2 regions of the Paraburkholderia sp. GAS333 genome follow, and region 2 is predicted to be linked to the other one. Evidence: riboswitches for the same ligand, from Rfam matches in the RefSeq annotation. Region 2 holds a riboswitch; the other holds the start of a gene.
What was found. Region 2 has a riboswitch for glycine ahead of ABH945_RS22655 (D-amino acid dehydrogenase). Riboswitches for the same ligand answer to the same signal wherever they lie in the genome.
Positions count from the first base shown of each region.

Region 1: it holds a riboswitch for glycine, as region 2 does, so the genes downstream of both, gcvT (glycine cleavage system aminomethyltransferase GcvT) here and ABH945_RS22655 (D-amino acid dehydrogenase) in region 2, are expected to answer to the same signal.

Region 1 is NZ_JBNDKS010000002.1:173,143-183,293, forward strand. It holds gene ABH945_RS10020 (UvrD-helicase domain-containing protein) at 1-2,018, opposite strand, end outside; gene ABH945_RS10025 (oxidoreductase) at 2,515-3,564, shown strand; gene ABH945_RS10030 (hypothetical protein) at 3,776-4,123, shown strand; glycine riboswitch at 4,268-4,368, shown strand; glycine riboswitch at 4,404-4,572, shown strand; gene gcvT (glycine cleavage system aminomethyltransferase GcvT) at 4,653-5,771, shown strand; gene gcvH (glycine cleavage system protein GcvH) at 5,898-6,278, shown strand; gene gcvP (aminomethyl-transferring glycine dehydrogenase) at 6,365-9,301, shown strand; gene ABH945_RS10050 (alginate lyase family protein) at 9,441-10,151, shown strand, end outside.
Region 2 is NZ_JBNDKS010000004.1:127,003-137,153, forward strand. It holds gene aspT (aspartate-alanine antiporter) at 1-430, shown strand, start outside; gene ABH945_RS22620 (bifunctional aspartate transaminase/aspartate 4-decarboxylase) at 488-2,143, shown strand; gene ABH945_RS22625 (DUF2964 family protein) at 2,167-2,358, shown strand; gene ABH945_RS22630 (BPSL1445 family SYLF domain-containing lipoprotein) at 2,562-3,149, shown strand; gene ABH945_RS22635 (hypothetical protein) at 3,264-3,905, opposite strand; gene ABH945_RS22640 (hypothetical protein) at 4,036-4,377, opposite strand; gene ABH945_RS22645 (DUF2950 domain-containing protein) at 4,374-5,291, opposite strand; gene ABH945_RS22650 (DUF3300 domain-containing protein) at 5,304-6,719, opposite strand; glycine riboswitch at 7,424-7,516, shown strand; gene ABH945_RS22655 (D-amino acid dehydrogenase) at 7,693-8,901, shown strand; gene ABH945_RS22660 (LysR family transcriptional regulator) at 9,132-10,091, opposite strand.

The sequences.
Region 1 (10,151 bases), on a different contig from region 2:
GGCGGCGGTGCATCGTCCAGCAGCATCTCGGGGATAAACCGCGACGGCTCGCACACCACCGTCTCGCGCGCGCGCTTGCGTTTCTTGCACCAGTTCAGATGCAGGCTGCGCTGCGCCCGCGTAATCGCGACGTACATCAAACGGCGTTCTTCCTCGATGCGCGCGTCGTCGATCGGCTCGTCATCGGGACCGCCGCGGTGCGGCATGATGCCCTCCTCGACGCCCACCAGAAACACGTGCGGATATTCCAGACCCTTCGACGCATGCACGGTCGACAGACGCACCGCATCGGGATCTTCCTCACGGCCTTCCAGCATCGACATCAGCGCGACGGTTTGAATCAGACCGAGCAGGTTCTTGCCGGTATCGCCGAGACCGTCGGCGGTGTCGTAGCCGGTGGCTTCGCTGTTAGCTGCATCGGCAGGCTCGGCCTTGGTGCCTTTACGTTTGAGCCACTCCATGAACTCCAGCACGTTCTGCCACTTGGACTGCGCCTGACGTTCGTCGAACGCGTCATACAGATACGCTTCGTAGTGAATCGCGTCCATCAGTTCGTCGAGCAGCGGGCCCGCTGCGTCCTTCTCCGCGCGATCGGTGAGGCGCTGCATGAAGTCGCAGAACACGCGCATCGGCTCGATCTGACGCGGCGACAGGCGCGCTTCGATCCCGCCCATGTACACCGCTTCGAACAGCGACACCTTCGCCTGACCCGCGAACGAGCCGAGCGCCTCGAGCGTCGTATTGCCGACGCCACGGCGCGGCGTGGTGATCGCACGGATGAACGCGGGGTCGTCGTTCGCATTGGCGATCAGGCGCAGATACGCACAGATATCCTTGATTTCGGCCTTGTCGAAGAACGACTGGCCGCCGGACAGCACATAGGGAATCCGCTCGCGACGCAGCACCTGCTCGAAAATACGCGCCTGGAAATTGCCGCGATACAGGATCGCGTAGTCGCGGAAATTCGCGCGCCGCTCGAACTTGTGCGCCGACAAACGGAACACGACCGACTCCGCTTCGTGCTCTTCGTCGTTACAGCCGGTGACGGTGATCGTGTCGCCCATGCCGTGTTCGGACCACAGCTTCTTCTCGAACAGCTTCGGGTTGTTCGCGATCACGTTATTCGCAGCGGTCAGAATGCGCACCGTCGAGCGGTAATTCTGTTCGAGCTTGATCAGATGCAGCTTCGGAAAATCCTTGCTCAGCTGGCCGAGATTTTCGAGCGTGGCGCCGCGCCAGCCGTAAATGGCCTGATCGTCGTCGCCCACCGCCGTGAACGCCGCGCGCTTGCCGGCCAGCAGCTTGACGAGTTCGTACTGGCACGCGTTGGTGTCCTGATACTCGTCGATCAGCAGATAACGCAGCTTGTTCTGCCAGCGGTCGCGCACCTGCTCATTCTTCTCGAAGAGTTCGGCGGGCAAGCGGATCAGATCGTCGAAATCGACCGCCTGATACGCGTGCAGCGTCGCCACGTAATTGCGGTAGACGATCGCGGCCTGATGCTCGTCCTCGGTCGCGGCAATCGCGATCGCCTGCTCCGGCATGATCATGCCGTTCTTCCACAGCGAGATGATCGACTGGATCTTGCGGATAAAACCCTTGTCCGTGGACCCGACCTGCTCCTGGATCATGCCGAAGCAGTCGTCGGAATCCATGATCGAGAACTGCGGCTTCAAGCCGACGTGTTCCGCCTCCTGCCGAAGAATCTGCACGCCGAGCGAGTGGAACGTACACACCGTCAACTGATTGACGGGCACCTTGCGGCCTTCCTTGCCGGGCGTGGTGAGCGTCTTGCCTTCGAGCAGCTTGCCCGCGCGCTCGCGCATTTCCAGCGCGGCCTTGTTCGTGAACGTGACGGCGGCGATGTGGCGCGGCTCGAAGCCTTTGGCTTCGATCAGGTGCGCGATTTTCTGCGTGATCACGCGCGTCTTGCCGCTGCCTGCGCCGGCGAGCACGAGACACGGACCGTCGAGATAACGGACCGCTTCATTTTGAGCGGGGTTCAGGCCTGCGGACATCGTCTGGATGGTGATGCGGTTGAAACTGCGGTTTGTGGGCGCGCCGGTGAGAAAAAACACCGGCCGAAGGCCCGGGGGCATGCTGCGCGCCGTCGGCCGGATCGGGTGCTCCGCAAGCGTGCGAAGGTGATCTGACCCGCCGCGAATCGCGCGAGAGGAGCGATGTTAACACGGATGCCAGGCCCGCACGCTGACGACACGTGTCCTCAAATAGGTGCGGTTAGCTGCATCTTCGAAGTCCGGCAAAGGCGGTCTTTCGAAACGAATCGCCGTGAAAAATGACACCTCTTTCCGTCGAATGGCGACGCGCATTAAGCGCCTTGGCCGCGAACGCCCACGACAGAAACCCCGCCGCCGACCGGCTCGCGCAGCCGCACCATACGCCAATCACCTGCCACGCGCCTGCCGCTCGCCCGTCAGGACATGCCACAATTACGGTGTTGCGCGCCGTCGCCGCGGTGGCAAAACGGCGCGCCGTTTCTGCAGGAAGACACGCATGTCCGCATCGCTGAAGATTGGATTGATGGGTTACGGTTTTGCTGGCGCGACCTTTCATGCGCCGGTGATCGCACATTGCGGACGCGCGAGCGTCGCCGCCATCGCGACCGGTCAGCCCGAGCGCGCGCTGGCCGATTATCCGCACGCAAAAATCGTCGCCGATCTCGACGCGCTGCTCGCGCTCGACGATATCGACTGCGTCGTGATCGCGACGCCCAACGACACCCACTTCGACCTCGCGCGCCGCACGCTCGAAGCCGGCAAGCACGTGGTGGTCGACAAACCGGTGACGCTAACCGCGGCCGAAGCCCACACGCTCGCGAACATCGCGCTCGCTCGCAGCAAATTGTTCGTGCCCTTTCACAACCGGCGCTGGGACGGCGATTTCCTGACCGTCCGCGATCTGCTTGCGCGCGTGGAACTGGGGCGCATCACGCAATACGAATCGCATTTCGACCGGTTCCGGCCGGAAGTGCGTCAGCGTTGGCGCGAAGAGGCGTCGCGTGGCGGCGGCTTGCTGTTCGACCTCGGGCCGCATCTGGTCGACCAGGCGCTGGCTCTGTTCGGCGCTCCGCAAACCGTATCGGCGACGGTGCGCACGCATCGCGACAACGCTAGCGCGCCGGACTACGTACACATTCAGCTTGGTTATGGCGAGTTCGAAGTGGTACTGCACGCGAGCGCGCTGACCGCGCTGGTCGCGCCGCGCTTTACGATCCACGGCACGCGGGGGAGCTATGTGAAATACGGGCTCGACACGCAGGAAGACCAGTTGAAAGCCGGTCTGCGTCCCGGCGATGAAGGCTTCGGCGCCGGCAACACGGCGGGCGTGCTGCGCGTGCTCGAAGGCGATCAGGAAGTGGAACGCGAAGTGCCGACGCGCAATGGCGACTACACGGGCTTCTATATCGCGCTGGCCGACGCCATTCAAAATGGCGTCGCGTTCCCGGTCACCGCTCAGGACGCCGTCGACGTGATGACCATCATCGAGTTGGCCGCGCGTAGTTCCGAAGAAGGCTGCCGCCTGCCGTTCGAGCGAATCCGCTGACATCGTTTTTTCCTGCGCGGCGCGGCGGGCTGTGTACCAAAAACAGCCCGCGCCGCAAGTGCCGCGCGGGCGCGTTTTACCTGACAAAAGAACAGCTACATGACAGGTACACAACGTTACAAAACATCCCGCCTGCGCCGTCAGCGCAAATCCGCCACCATCCGTTGCTACCCACGTAGCACCATCGAAGACAAAGATTTCCGGAGAAACCATGCCTCGAACTATCCGCGCGATTGCCGCGTGCGCTTTACTGACGTCACTTGCCGCCTGCGTCGTGCAGCAACCTGCACCGGCACCGCGTCCCAACCCGCAGCAGATCGCGGATCAGCGCCTGCATCAGGTGGACGGCCGGATCGACAACCTCGGTCGCCGGATCGATAACCACGTGAATCAGGGCTATTACCCGCCCCCGCAAGGCGGCGCGTTGCACCATCGTCTGGAAGTGATCCGCCAGGAAGCGCACGACATGGCCGCACAACACGGCGGCGGTCTTTCGTCCGAAGAGCAACGCGTGCTGAATCAGGAACTGGATAACGCGGCGCACGCCATCGGCGAGTAAACACGCGGGCGTTTCCATAACCTCTGCAACACCAGCGCGGGCATCACGTCCCGCGCTTTTTTTGGCGTGTAAAAACCGCTGCGCTTACTCCCACACGGCCTGCGGGCCTTCAATTGACAAGCCTCCGGCCGTCGCGTACATTCGCCGCACGCGTCGGGAGAGAGCGCTGGCCGCTGGATTTCGCAGGCCGCGCCGCCGAAGGGGCATACCCGCAAACTCTCAGGCAAAAGGACCGACCGCGTCGAAAAACCCGCTTCAATGCAGCACCGAGGCATCCGGTTTTTCGCACTCTGGAGAGCGGCAGTAGCCATCTGTATCGTCCAAACAGCGAACAGATTCAGGCAAGCTGCCCACCGAAGGGGCGCGCGTCTCACCGTGACGAATCAACGTTCCTGGCAACGTCGTCACGGCGGCGCAATCTCTCAGGTATCGAGGACAGAGGGGTCATGCAGAACCACGCTCGCAGGCATTCGGCCGCGAGGCGTAGCGCCGCATGGCCTTTTTTGTTTCGCGAGATGCCCGAGGCCCCATGACCGAACTCAAACACACCCCGCTCAACGCCACCCATCGTGCGCTCAACGCCCGCATGGTCGATTTCGGCGGCTGGGACATGCCCGTCAACTACGGCTCGCAGATCGACGAACATCGCGCCGTGCGCACCGACGCCGGCATGTTCGACGTCTCGCACATGTGCGTCGTCGACTTCATCGGCGAGCGCGTGCGTGCGTTCTTCGAATACGCGCTCGCCAACAACGTCGGCAAACTGCAAACGCCGGGCCGCGCTCTCTACTCGTGTCTGCTGAACCCGAATGGCGGCGTGGTCGACGATCTGATCGTCTATTACTTCGGCGAAGATCACTTCCGTGTCGTCGTGAACGCGGGCACTGCCGATAAAGACATCGCCTGGTTCGGCCAGCTCAACGCCGAAGGCGGCTTCGGCCTGACCATCACGCCGCGCCGCGATTACGCGATCGTCGCCGTGCAAGGCCCGAATGCGCGCGAAAAAGTCTGGCAAACCGTGCCGGCCGCTCGCGCCGCCACCGAAGCGCTCAAACCGTTCAACGCCGTCCGAATCGAAGAAACGCCGTTCGGCGAATTGACCGTCGCACGCACCGGCTACACCGGCGAAGACGGCTTCGAAATCATCGTCCCGGCGGATCACGTCGAAGCACTCTGGCAGGCATTGCAGGCCCAAGGCGTGCGCCCCGCCGGTCTCGGTGCGCGCGACACGCTGCGCCTCGAAGCCGGCATGAACCTCTACGGCCAGGACATGGACGACAACGTGTCGCCGCTCGACGCCGGTCTCGCATGGACCGTCGACCTGGCCTCGCCGCGCGACTTCGTCGGCAAGGCGAAGCTGGAAGCGAACGGTTCGCAGGCTGCGTTCGTCGGCCTGATCCTGCTGAAGGAAAACGGCAAGGCGGCGGGCGTGCTGCGTGCTCATCAGAAAGTCGTCACGCCGCACGGCGAAGGCGAAATCACCAGCGGCACGTTTTCGCCGACGATGCAGGAATCGATCGCCTTCGCGCGCGTGCCCAAAGGCGTGCAAGTGGGCGACACCGTTCACGTTCAGATTCGCGATAAGGCCGTACCCGCAAGCGTGGTAAAACTGCCATTCGTGCGCAACGGCAAGGTGCTGGCGGTTTAAGCAGCCCGCGCGTGCGTCCCTCAGAAAATTTTTTGCCTCGCAGATGAGGAGCCTGGCGGGTCAAATCGCCAGGCTTGGGACCTTCCCCATTTAAGTCACTACCGAATCACCGCATAGGAGCATCCGATGAGCATCCCGGCCGATCTGAAATACACCGAATCGCACGAGTGGGTCCGCACCGAAGCGGACGGCACGCTGACGGTCGGCATTACCGACCACGCGCAGGAAGCGCTCGGCGATATCGTCTTCTTCGAAGTCCAGGAACTGGGCAAGACCGTGACCGCCGGCGACACCGTCGCCGTCATCGAATCGGTGAAGGCCGCTTCCGATATCTACGCGCCGGTTTCGGGCGAGATCATCGAAGCGAACACGGCCGTGGCCGACACGCCCGATTCGGTCAACAGCACGCCGTACGAAAGCTGGCTCTTCAAGATCAAGCCGGCCGACGGCGCGACGCATGACCGTCTGATCGACGCCGACGCGTACTCGAAGTCGATCGGCGCCTGATTTACCTTTACGTTTAACCCGTCAGGTGCGGCGGGTTCTTCCTGAAACGCTGCAACAGGAAGGCAGCCGCACCGCCAGGAACACCCATGAAGCTCGAACACCCGGATCGTCTGATGAACCGCACTCCTCTCTCGCTCGCCGCGCTCGAAGTGCACGACGCCTTCGCCGAACGGCATATCGGCCCGGATTCGGCCGATCAGCAAGCGATGCTCGAAGCCCTCGGCTTCGCATCGCGCGCCGCGCTGATCGACGCCGTGATTCCGAAGACGATCCGCCGCACCGAAACGCTGCCGCTCGGTCCCTTCGCGCAACCCAGAAGCGAAGCCGAAGCGCTCGCCGCACTGCGCGAACTCGCGGACAAGAACCAGGTGTTCCGCTCGTACATCGGGCAGGGCTATTACAACGCGCACACCCCGACGGTGATTCTGCGCAACGTGCTGGAAAATCCGGCGTGGTACACCGCGTACACGCCGTATCAGCCGGAAATCTCGCAAGGCCGTCTGGAAGCGCTGCTGAATTTTCAGCAGATGGTCGTCGATCTGACGGGTCTCGCCATCTCGAACGCGTCGCTGCTCGACGAAGCCACCGCTGCGGCTGAAGCGATGACGCTGCTGCAACGCGTCGGCAAGTCGAAGTCGAACGTGTTCTTTGTCGCCGACGACGTGCTGCCGCAAACCATCGAAGTGGTGAAAACGCGCGCGACACCGATCGGCATCGAAGTGAAAGTGGGTCCCGCAGCAGAAGCCGCGAACGCGAATGCGTTCGGCGTGCTGTTGCAATACCCGGGCGTGAACGGCGACGTGCGCGACTACCGCGCGCTGACCGAAGCGATCCACGCAGCAGGCGGCCACGTGGTCGTCGCGGCGGATCTGCTCGCGCTGACCGTCCTCACGCCGCCGGGCGAATGGGGCGCGGACGTGGCCGTCGGCAATACGCAGCGCTTTGGCGTGCCGGTCGGTTTCGGCGGCCCGCATGCGGCTTACCTCGCCGTGCGCGACGAATTCAAGCGTCAGATGCCGGGCCGTCTGGTCGGCGTGACGGTCGATGCACAAGGCAACCCCGCGCTGCGTCTTGCGCTGCAAACGCGCGAACAGCATATCCGTCGCGAGAAGGCGACCTCGAACGTGTGTACCGCGCAGGCGCTGCTCGCGATCATGGCGAGCATGTATGCGGTTTATCACGGCCCGCACGGTCTGAAGACCATCGCGCTGCGCGTGAACCGCATCGCCGCGCTGCTCGCAGAAGGCGCGAAGCAACTCGGCTACACGCTGGTCAACGACACCTTCTTCGACACCCTCACGTTCGACACCGGCGCGCGCACCCAGGCGCTGCTCGACGCGGCCACCGCGAAGCGCATCAATCTGCGCCGCGTGAGCGCGACGCAAGTGGGCCTGTCGGTCGATGAAACCACGTCGCGCCGCGATCTCGCCGATCTGCTCGCCGTGTTCGCGCAGGCAGCTTTCTCGAGCGACGTGCCGCAAGTCGACGCACTCGACGCAAAGCTCGCGGCATCGAACACGGCTTCGGTGCCGGCCGCGCTCGAACGCACCAGTGCGTACCTCACGCATCATGTGTTCAACCGTCATCATTCTGAAACGGAAATGCTGCGCTATCTGCGCAGCCTGTCGGACAAGGACCTCGCACTCGACCGCTCGATGATCCCGCTCGGCTCGTGCACGATGAAGCTGAATGCGACATCGGAAATGTTGCCGGTCACGTGGCCCGAATTCGGCCAGATCCACCCGTTCGCACCGGCTGAGCAGACCGTCGGCTACCGCGAGATGATCGACCAGCTCGAAGAGATGCTGGTCGCGGCAACCGGCTATGCGGCCGTGTCGCTGCAACCGAATGCGGGCTCGCAAGGCGAGTACGCCGGTCTGCTGATCATCCACGCGTATCACGCGTCGCGCGGTGAAGGTCATCGCAACGTCTGCCTGATTCCCGCTTCGGCGCACGGCACGAACCCGGCATCGGCGCAAATGGCCGGTATGCAGGTCGTGGTCGTCGCGTGCGACGCGCAAGGCAACGTCGATATCGAAGACCTGAAGAAGAAAGCCGAACAGCACGCCGACAAACTGGCGGCGATCATGATCACGTACCCGTCCACGCACGGCGTGTTCGAGGGGAACGTGCGTGAAATCTGCGAGATCGTACACGCGCACGGCGGCCAGGTTTACGTCGACGGCGCGAACATGAACGCGATGGTCGGTCTGTGCGCGCCGGGCCAGTTCGGCGGCGACGTGTCGCATTTGAATCTGCACAAGACCTTCTGCATTCCGCACGGCGGCGGCGGACCGGGCGTCGGTCCGGTCGCAGTCGGCGCGCACCTCGCGCAATTCCTGCCGAACCAGATTTCGTCGGGCTACGAACGCGCGCCGAACGGTATCGGCGCAGTGTCGGGCGCACCGTACGGCTCGGCGTCGATTCTGCCGATCTCGTGGATGTACATCGCGATGATGGGCGCGAAGAACCTGACCGCCGCAACCGAGACCGCGATCCTCAACGCGAACTACGTCGCGAACAAACTCGCGCCGCATTACCCGGTGCTGTATTCGGGCCCCGGCGGCCTGGTCGCGCACGAGTGCATTCTCGATCTGCGTCCGATCAAGGAAACCAGCGGCATCAGCGTGGACGACGTCGCCAAGCGCCTCGCCGACTACGGCTTCCACGCGCCGACGATGAGCTTCCCGGTGCCGGGCACGCTGATGGTCGAGCCGACCGAATCGGAATCGAAGGAAGAACTCGACCGCTTCATCGAAGCGATGATCGCGATTCGCGACGAGATTCGCGCGGTCGAAGAAGGCCGCTCGGATCCCGAGGACAATCCGCTGAAGCACGCGCCGCACACGGCAGCGGTCGTGATCGCTAACGACTGGAAGCATGCGTATGCGCGCGAAACCGCCGCGTATCCGCTGAAGACGCTGATCGCGAAAAAGTACTGGCCGCCGGTTGGCCGCGCGGACAACGTGTACGGCGACCGCAATCTGTTCTGCTCGTGCGTGCCGATGTCCGACTACGAGTAAGCACAAGCACCGCCGCGCATCATCCGCTGCCGTGAAAGCGGTTGAAAAAGGACAATGTGCGGCGGCGCCCGCGATCCTGTCGCTGATGGGCGCAAACGGCTAACATCACACACCGAATCAGCCAAATTAGGAGTTTCGCATGGCGCGAAAGGTGCGATTGATGCAAAGCCGGGCGCACGCAGCGCGCGCCCGAACGTGGTGGCCGACCTGCACATTGCTGATGGCTGGCGCAGCCGCGCTGCTGCCGCTACAGCAGGCGCAAGCCGCAATGAATTTCTGCGCAGCGCCCGCGTTGCAAACCAGTGAACGCACGAACGCCGATCCCGGTGTGAAATTGCTGGTGAGCAACGTCCAGGCGCATCTGAACGAGCAGCCGCACGCGCAGGCAAAGCTGCACACGGAAGGCACGCTGCCGCACGAGGGCATCTACGATCAGAGCGTCGAGGCTGAGCAGGATCTCGATCTGCTGCGCGACGCCGCGCTTGCATGGCGCGCGACCAGCGACGACCGTTATCTGAAGCTCGTCGACCGTCTGCTGTATGCATGGGTCACCACCTATCAACCGAGCTTCAATCCGATCGACGAAACCCGTTTCGAGGGGCTGATTCTCGCGTACGACATGACCGCGAGCGCATTGCCCGTGAAAACGCGCAACGCGTCGATGGCGTTTCTGACGAAGCTCGCGAACGGCTACATCGCGCAGATCGACGCGCAGCCGCGTCCGCTGAAAGGCACGTTCCGCAACAACTGGCAGAGTCACCGTATCAAGCTGATCGCGATGGCCGCGTTCACGCTCGATAACCGCAAGATGATCAACGCGGCGCAGCGTCTGTTCGTCGAGCATATTGGC
Region 2 (10,151 bases):
GTTGATCGCCGGTCTGATCTTCGGCTGGCTGAGAGCTATCCGCCCCACGTTCGGCCGGATCCCGGAACCGACTGTGTGGTTCATGAACTCGGTCGGTCTGAACGTGTTCATTGCAGTTGTCGGTCTGACGGCGGGGCCTGGATTCGTCGCGGGGCTGCAGCGTCTTGGGGTCGGTCTGTTTATCTGGGGCATCGTCGCTACCACGCTTCCGCTGATCCTCGGCATGTTCATCGGGCGTTATGTATTCAAGTTTCATCCGGCCATCCTGCTCGGTGTGTGCGCGGGCGCAAGAACCACCACCGCTGCATTGGGCATGGTCTGCGACGCGGCAGAAAGCCAGATACCCGGGTTGGGATACACCGTCACGTACGCAGTCGGCAATACGCTCCTCACGATCTGGGGCATGGTGATCGTGATGATTCTGGCCTAGTCCGGCGCTTTGCAATCGACCGCGCGTTGCCGGTCAACTTCATACTGGAGAGAGCACATGGCCAAGCGGGATAAATCGGAATCGGAACATGCCGCGAGCCTCGCGGCGCTGAGTCCGTTCGAGTTGAAAGACGAATTGATCAAGGCCGCGGGCGGCGGCGCGGTGGAGCGGGCCGCGAACTTTTCCATGCTCAACGCCGGTCGCGGTAATCCGAACTTCCTCGCCACCATACCGCGCCACGGATTCTGGCAACTCGGCCTGTTTGCGATGCAGGAGGCGGAGCGGTCGTTCGCGTATATGCCTGAGGGCCTTGGCGGCTTCCCCCGGCGCGACGGACTGATCGAGCGCTTCGAACTGTTTTTGCGCGGCAATAAAGGGGTGCCGGGCGTTGACTTTCTCGCGAGCGCTGTGTCTTATGTGCGCGATCAACTCGGTCTTTCGGCCGACGATTTTCTCTACGAGATGTGCGAGGGCATTCTGGCATCGAACTACCCGGTGCCGGACCGGATGTTGAAGCTCTCTGAACTCATCGTCGGGCAGTATCTGCGCCGCGAAATGATCGGCAATCATCCGTTCGTTGGCGAGTTCGACGTGTTCGCGGTCGAAGGGGGCACCGCCGCGATGACGTATATCTTCAACACGATGCGCGAGAACTTCCTGATCAAACCGGGCGACACGATTGCGCTCGGCATGCCGATCTTTACACCGTACATCGAGATACCGCGCCTGAACGACTATCAGTTGAAAGTCGTCGAACTGAATGCGGGCGTCGAGAAAAACTGGCAGTACTCGAACAAGGAACTCGACAAGCTGCGTGATCCTGCGGTGAAAGCGTTCTTCCTGGTCAATCCGAGCAATCCGCCGTCGGTTCGAATCAGCGACGAAAGTCTCGACTACATTGCCAGTATCGTTAAAGAGCGGCCGGACCTGATTCTCCTGACCGACGACGTCTACGGCACGTTCGCCGACGACTTCGTTTCGCTGTTCGCGCTGGCGCCGAAGAACACCATTCTCGTGTACTCGTATTCGAAGTACTTCGGCGCAACGGGCTGGCGGCTCGGCGCAATCGCCACTCATCGCGACAACGTGCTGGACAGGTTGATCGGCGAGTTGCCGAAAGACGCGAAAAAGCAGTTGCATCACCGCTATGAATCGATCACGACCGAACCGGACAAGCTCAAGTTCATCGACCGATTGGTGGCAGACAGCCGCACCGTCGCACTGAATCACACAGCGGGTCTGTCGACGCCGCAGCAGGTGCAGATGGTGCTGTTCTCGCTGTTTTCGTTGATGGATACGCCCGACGCGTACAAGCGCGCGCTGAAGAAGCTGATTCGCAACCGCAAGCGTGCGCTCTATGAAGAAATCGGCATTTCGTTCGACGACGATGACGTGAATCAGGTCGATTACTACCCGATTCTCGACATGGAATTTCTTGGCGAACGCGCCTATGGCCGCGATTTCGTCGAATGGCTGCTGAAGCACACCGAGCCGGCCGAACTGCTTTTCAGGCTCGCCAGAGAAGCGCGCGTGGTGCTGTTACCGGGACGTGGTTTCGGCACGCCGCATCCGTCCGGGCGGGTGTCGCTCGCCAATCTTAACGAATCGGATTACCGGAAGATCGGCCGCGCGATTCGCTCGCTGCTGTCCGACTATGTCGAGCGCTACAACGCGGCGACCGGCAAGAAGCTGGACAAGAACCGGGTCCTGTAGCGTGTGAGGCAGGAGAACCCGTTATGGCCCGCGTGGAAGGCAGGATCGTTCTGGCGGCGATTGCCGTGTTCGTGACGCTGGGAGGGCTTGCCTCGTCGATCCGGGGGCTGTTGTACGAACGGCCGAAGCTCGCCGAATTCGGTGTGTTTGCGATGGTAATCGGCATCGCCGGTTTCGTGTTCTTTCTCAGGCCAGGGAAAGAAGGCGGCAAGTGAGCCGGGGATATGTGGCAATCCAGACGTACGCATCGGCTTTGGCGACGTGCGGTTCCGTTGAATCACTCCGTTGCGGCACGACGCGATGCGGCTCGCCGTATCGCCCACAGCGATGGCCGCTCAGTCCGAACACGGATCGAACGAGGCAACCGCAAGACTTGCTCACCCGGGGACGCACCTCGGAAACTCACTGGAGGTGGATCGTGAACAGAAGGAATTTCGTCATTGAGGCAGCGGTGGCCGGCATCGCTGGCGGATTGATGCTCGCCGGTTGCACCACGACGTCGGGCAGCGGCGACAGCGCGCAAACCGATGCGTCGAAGCGTCAGGCGATCGACGCGAGTGTCGACGGCACGCTCAGCCGGCTTTTCTCGACGGTCCAGGGTTCTCACGAACTCGCGGCGAAGGCCCAAGGCATTCTGGTGTTTCCGGATGTGAAGAAGGCGGCCTTCATCGTCGGGGCGGCGTATGGCGAAGGCGCGTTGCGTGTGGGCGGCGCGACAGTCGGCTACTACAGCACGGCGGCGGCTTCTTTTGGATTTCAGGCAGGAGCGCAGTCGACGGCCATCATTTTCATGTTCATGACGCGTGACAAGCTCGATTCGTTCCGTAACGCCGCCGGGTGGTCGGTTGGCGGGGACGCCGCCGTGTCGGTCATCAAGGTCGGCGCGAACGGTACGATCGACAGCACGTCGGCATCCTCTCAGGTCGTCGCCCTCGTGCTGACGAATACCGGGCTGATGGCCGACGCGTCGCTCAACGGCACCAAGGTGACGCGGATGAATTTGTGAGGGGGTGGTCCTTCGGTCATGCGCTGGTGTTCGACTCCGGGAGGGCGCGCTGCACCGCACGTACAGTGCGGAGCGCCCGTGTGTTGGTGTCCATGTGCTGCCACCACGTTCGCACTATCCGCCGAGCGCAATGACCGCCGCAACCAGCGCAATGCCGAGAGCGGCCATCGCCAGTCCGGTGTATAGCGGGGCGCGATAACCCGCGTACCGTCCCAGTGCGAAGCCGAGAATGAACAGCATGCTGATCGCGATCACACGCGATGAGAGCAGTGCCAGCGGCGTGGAGCGCAGCATCAGAAAGGGCAGGACGACGGGGAAGGTGGCGATGACCACCAGCAGGAAGATGCCCAGGGCCTCGAGAAAGTCCCGTGGTTCGAGCGTGAGGCGGCCATTGGGCGGCAGGGTGTGGATCCGGCTGCGCATGACTTCAATCTCTGTTTCGCCGACGATCGCGCGTACATAGTCGGGCAGGGTTGTTTTGATGATATCGCGTGCGGCTTCCTTGTCGGACTGGATGACCTGATAGCCCAGGTTCCGCAGACGCGATCGCTCCGTCGCCGTGCGTAACAGGTACATCACCGCATCCACCAGGCCCCACGCGATGTTGCAGCCTAGCGCCGCAACGGTCGCGACTTGCCCAGGCGTCGCCGACGTGGAGGCGATCGACGCGGAGCCGACGATCGTGACTGCCATGATCAGACCAAACAGTATTTCGGATACCCGATCGATCGGATCAAGCAGAACTTCGCGCTGCATGGTTGCTCCTCATTTTTTGGGGATTGACTGCGCGAGGAATGAGTCGGGCTTCATGGGGCGCGACTCGCTGGACCAGTATTCGCAGGCTAAGGGGGCGGTTACTCCTCTGGCGCGTCGAGACGCCGCGCACTCATCGACCCATCCGCCGATCGTAATTTCGTGAGATGCGCTGCAGCAGGATCGGGTCGCGTGAGTCACTGGCGTCGAAGCGCACCTGCACGCTGCCATCGGCCTGCTGACTGATGCTGGCCATCACGACGCTGCCGTTGCTGTTGCCCACCACCACGCCACGCGCCGGATCCTGGACCGTGATGGCCAGCCCCTCGTCACGCATGGCCCCGGCCGCAGCGGAAAACGAGCGATCAAAGCTGGCCGGTGTCATGACCACGGTGCCGGCGGGTGCGGCGTAGTCAGCGCAGGCCGACAAAACGAACTGGGCGCTACATGCGACGGCGAGCAGGGCGCGCGTCAAGGTGAAACCTTTACCCAGCCCGGACCGGGATCGAAGGATTGCATGGCCTCCGCCTTCGCTGCACCGTCGGGTCCGAGGTCCCGCTCGTAGACCTGTCCATCGTGACTGACCATGAAGCTCTTGATGCCGGTATCCGCGTAACGAACGGGCCACGCGACGACGGCGAAACCGCCAAACAGCTTGCCGTTCACGACATAGTCGTACGCGCCTCCGGGGGCGTGTGGGCCTTGCGAGGTAAGCAGCTTGAAGTGGTAGCCGTAGTAGCCGGCGTGATCGGCCTGACGCGAGCCCGCGCTGGCGAATGCGACCCCTAACGGGCTTGGCGGATCGTCCGGGCCGGTGGGCCAGTAGAGGCCGTCCCGTTTGCCGGGCGAACTCGATAACTTCCTGGCATAAGCGAGGACGCCGCTGCCGTCGTGATCCACTTGCGCGTATTCGCGCTGCGCATCGTAGACGGCCAGCATCGTCTGGATGACGGCCAGCTCGTTGCGCCCAATGCGGCGCAGGCGCATCTCCTCGACGCCGGCGCGCGTGTCGAAATGCCAGCCTTGCGCCGATTTCACCAAAGGGATGGGGAGTGTCCAACCATCGTTGCCGACGGCGATGTCGGCATGGTCGTCGTCGACAGTCTGAATCGTGTGCGAGTCCTCCCAGGCGGTCAGGAAGCGGCTGCGAATGTCCGAACCGACCGGCGGAATGAGGTCGCGAAACCGGTCGCCGAGCAAGACCTTCAGGCCTGCTTCGTCGCTGCCGGCGACCGCGTTGCCAAATGCGGTCATCGCTTCCTGGGGCGATTCGAAGTGCTTCTGCGCGTAGGCCGTACCGGGTGCGCCGACGCAGAGCGTCAGAACAAGCGCGGCTCCGGCGCCGAGCGAGATCAGGCGGCCCGCCAGAGATCGTAGTGATGACTTCATGCTGATGTCTCCTTAGCGCCTGCCGCGTCCGCCACCGCCACCCGCCCGCATGCCACCGCCGCCACCACTCGGCCGGCTGAAATTCGACGACTGCGCGCTGGATCGGCCGCGGTTGAAGTCCTGCTGTGAACGGCCACCGCCGCCGACACCCTGGAAGGCTCCGTCGCGGTTGCCGCCTCCGGTACTGGGCCGTGCGGACGCCGCGGAGCGATTGCCGACGCTGGCATTGTTGGCTGCGCCGGCCCGGTTTCCGTTGCCGGCTGCGTTGCCGCCACCGGCACGGTCAGCTATGCCGGCCTGGTTTGCGCCACCGTTGCGGTTGGCTCCGCCTGCGTTGTTTCGTGTACTCGCGCGGTCGCTGACCCCGGCGTTACCCCGACCGCCGTTGCGATCGCCTGCACCGCCATTGTTGCGATCGCCCACGCCACCGTTATCGCGTCCGTTTCCGCGATTGCCTGCGTTACCGCGATCACCCCGATCACCCGCGTCGCCATTTCGACCACGGAAATCACCCCGTGCATCGGAGCCGGAGACGTTTCTCGAATATTTTTCACGAGACGCATTGTCGCGATAGGCAACCCCCTGGCGATGGCTTGCATCATGCTGCCACTTGCCGCCCTGAACCTTGCTGCGATCGAAATTGCGATCGATATTGGCGGCCTTGTTGACGTTGATATTGACGTCGCCGCCGCCCCAGTTGCAGTTGCCGAAGATGGCGCCTGCGGCGGCCAGTCCGACGCCCCAGGCGAGGCCCGTGGCGAGCGCGGCCCCGGGGTAATAGGCGGGTGCCGGCGGCCAGTAGTACGGCGGATAGCTTGGATAGCTCCATGTGCCGTACACGACAGTCGGGTTGTAGGCCGGCACGTAGATGACTTGCGGATTCGCCGGTTCGATCTTCACGATCGTCTGCGTTGCCTGGGCGCCCGCCGGCGCTGGCTCGACGCTGACGTTCTGTTGCTCATTGGACTTCAGGTTGCCCGATTCCTGCGCCCGCGCGCGCAAGCGCTGCACGGCAGCGAGGACGTCCTTCTCCTGGGCGAGGAATGCGTCGCCAAGCTTCTGGGTCCAGTCGAGTTTGTCGTTCATCGGTTCGAGCACCTGCGGAAATGCGACCAGTGATTTCACACTGACATCCCACGACTGGTCCTGTACCGCTTTCACCGCCTCATCGCCCTTGAGTTTCGGATTGGCCTTGACCCAGCGCGCGGCGTGCACGATCTCCAGCGGATAAGTCGAGGCCATCAGTACCTGCGACAGCACGGAGTCCGGATAAAGGGCGATCGGTGCAACCAGTGCTTCGATTTCCTCGGGTTTAAATGTGGGTTTCGCCGCCTGGTCCTGGGCGACTGCATCGATCGAACCCATCATCAGTATCGCGGCGAGCGCCAGGCAGAGCGCTCGCACCAGTCTCTTGGTCCACCGATACATGGCTGGTTCTCCCAACTGAACACACTGTCAGACGGTATGCGGATTTTTGTAGGCGGGTTTGTCAGAGACTGGTGACCGCATTCGTCCAGACTCATACTCGAGGCAACACGATCAGAAAGCGATGACGCGTTGCAGGGCAGCAAGCGAAATGGGGCAGTAAACGAAGCAAACTGTCGCCCTCGGCAGGAGCCGGTTTTCAGTTCATTCGCTAATGAACGCCGTCGCGATGCAGAGTCGAACTCTGGCTTACTGGTCTCACTGCTTTTTTTATTATTGGACCTCGATTCACCTGGTCACAATGAGCCTTTGGTCGTATAGCAGTCGGCCAATTTCCGCCATTCAGCATTGACGACACGAAGTCACTCAAGTGACTGCAATCCTTCCGATAACTGTCGTCGACGCTGAGGCTCTTTTTCCAGCAAGTCGGACTGTTGATGTTCACGCAGAACTGACCCACTTAAGGGTGTAAATTTGGAGTGAACCCATGAAAGAATGATGACTCAGTGCGCATCGCGAGGTGACGACCATCGCCTCGACATTGAAGGGTGTACTCACGCCAATCCTGGAAACGCGATCGATCAATCTTGGGAATACCGGTTGGCGATCCGGTGATTTCAATGCGCAGACATGAGCACCGCGCACGCATTGCGATCCACGAAATACTTGCGGTAAAAAATTTGACACGGTATTGTCGAACCGTTCAGTCATGCAGTGCGGGAGAGATCGTCAGAGGCCGTGACGACGCCGACGGAGCAACCGCCCCGGAAACTCTCAGGCAAAAGGACCGCACCGCGAGAACATCTGGAGAGCGGTGCCATGCGCGCCCACCGAAGGGGATTCCCGGCTTCCACGGCTCGCATGCCGTCGAAAAAACGCTGGGAAGAAACTCTCAGGTACATGGACAGATGGGGCATCAGCGCCGGTTTCGATATGAAATCGACACCGGTGATGCTCAACTACTCTGGACCATGTCATGTCACGAATCGCCATCATCGGCGCCGGCATTACCGGCGTCACCACGGCTCACGCCCTCGCGCAGCTCGGCCACCACGTCACCGTATTCGAACGCCATCGCTATGCGGCGATGGAGACTTCGTTCGCGAATGGCGGTCAGTTGTCTGCGAGTAATGCGGAAGTCTGGAACAGTGCCGCCACCGTCATAAAAGGGTTGCGCTGGATGCTTACGCGCGACGCGCCGCTATTGCTCAACCCCACGCCCACATGGCACAAGTATTCGTGGATGGGCGAGTTCCTGCGGCAGATTCCGCATTACCGCGCCAACACGGTCGAAACCGTACGGCTCGCGATCGCCGCACGAGAGCATCTGTTTTCGATCGCCGAAAAAGAAGGCATCGACTTCGATCTGGAGCGGCGCGGCATTCTGCATATCTACAAGACGCAAAAGGAATTCGACGCCGCCAGCAAGGTCAACGAAATGCTGCGCGAAGGTGGACTCGACCGCAGCGCGGTGAGCGCAAGTGAACTGCAACGAATCGAACCTACGCTGCATGGCGACTTCTTCGGTGGCTTCTTTACCCCGTCTGATTCGACCGGTGATATTCACAAATTCACGCGCGGCCTTGCTGAAGCATGCGCGCGGAAGGGCGTCGAATTTCACTACGACGCGGAGATCACGTCGATCGAGCCAGCCGCTGACAGACGCTTCTCGCTAATGGTCAATCTCGAAGGCGAGTCACAGTGCTTCACGTTCGAACGGATCGTGGTGTGTGCGGGTGTGAAGAGCCGCGAGTTTGCGTCGATGCTAGGGGACCACGTGAATATCTACCCCGTGAAGGGCTACTCGATCACCGTCTGTCTCGACGACGAGACGAGTCAGCAGCGCGCGCCATGGGTGAGTCTGCTTGACGATAGCGCGAAGATTGTCACGAGCCGGCTCGGTGCGGATCGTTTTCGGGTGGCCGGTACGGCTGAAATCAACGGCTTTAACCGCGACATTCGTTCGGACCGGATTGCTCCGCTGGTGGACTGGACGCGTCGGCATTTTCCCGAGGTGTCGACTTCGCGCGTCATTCCGTGGGCAGGTCTGCGGCCGATGATGCCGAGCATGTTGCCCAAGGTGGGACGAGGCAAACGGCCTGGCGTGTTCTATAACACCGGGCACGGGCATCTGGGGTGGACCTTGTCAGCCGCCACGGCACAGGTCGTCGCAAGCGCGGTATAGAGGGCCGCGCCGCTGAGTCGTGTGGCCCGCTACGTTGTCGGTCGGCGTGGCGCCACCATCGGGCGGCGTTACCGCCGGTGATGCGATGATCGCCGCTCGCTGTCGATTGGGCGATACCGCGCGTGCTGCGGTATCGCCTCGTGGCATATGTCCTGTGCATCGTGCGAGATGGCCTCATCCGCGCGCCAACGTTCTTGTCGGCCGCTCTGCAAATGACGGCAATCTCGTGACTAGCGAGCGCTAACCCGGTTGTCGTCGTACGGAATGCCAGCCGGCAAGCGGCCCGCGTCGCGGCCATCGAGCTTGGCGCGCAGGCGCCGGATGAAATCCTCGGCGGTCGCGGTCAGCAGTTCCTCGCTGGAGTAGGCGAGGTACATGCCGACCTTCGGCGTCGGCTCGGTCAGCCGCAGTAGTTTGAGCATGCCCTCGTTTGCACGCTGCGATAGCAGCGGCGTAGCCAGCGACGTAAAGACCGCGACCGCCTGCATCTGCATCGACAGTTCGAGGTATAGGTTCATCGAGGAACACCGCGTTATCCGCTCCGGCGGCGGCATACCGTACTCGCCGAATAGCGTTGCCACGAAGCTCGATTCATCGGTCGGGGAATCGAGCAAAAGCCACGGCAGCGCGTGAATCTGCTCGATCGATAAAGACTCGCTACCCAGGTATGAAGCCCCAATCGTCAATTGCACGTCGAGCTCGTACAGCCTGGTCCATTCGAACGCCGCGTTTTTAGGTTCGCCATATTGCGTGAAAATCGCTACATCGATCGTGCCGTTTCGCAGTCCGTCCGAGATGTTTGCGCCACGCCATTCGATCACTTCGAGTTTGACGTCCGGGCGCGCGTTCGTGAGTTCGAGCAGGGAGTCGGCGAGCGCACGGGTAGAGGCAGGAGGGGTGATCGCGAGCGTCAGGCGGCCACCGAGTTCCCCACGCGCTGTCTGCGCATCTTCCGCGATGCGACCGATTTCCCGCTGGACGACGAGCGCGCGTTTCAGCACCTGGTGGGCGAATGGCGTCAACGTGGCGCCATTCGCCGATCGGGTGAGCAATTGCATGCCCAGTTCGACTTCCAGCTCGCGGATGGAGCGGCTGATTGCCGGTTGCGTCAGGAACAGGCGCCGGGCGGCTTCATGAAGACTGCCGGCCTCGGCGACCGCACGCAGCGAATCGAGTTGTCTCAACTTCACAAGCGCCCTCTATTCTCATTGCCAAGGGCATAGCTTAGCGGGACAAAATACGACCGTGCA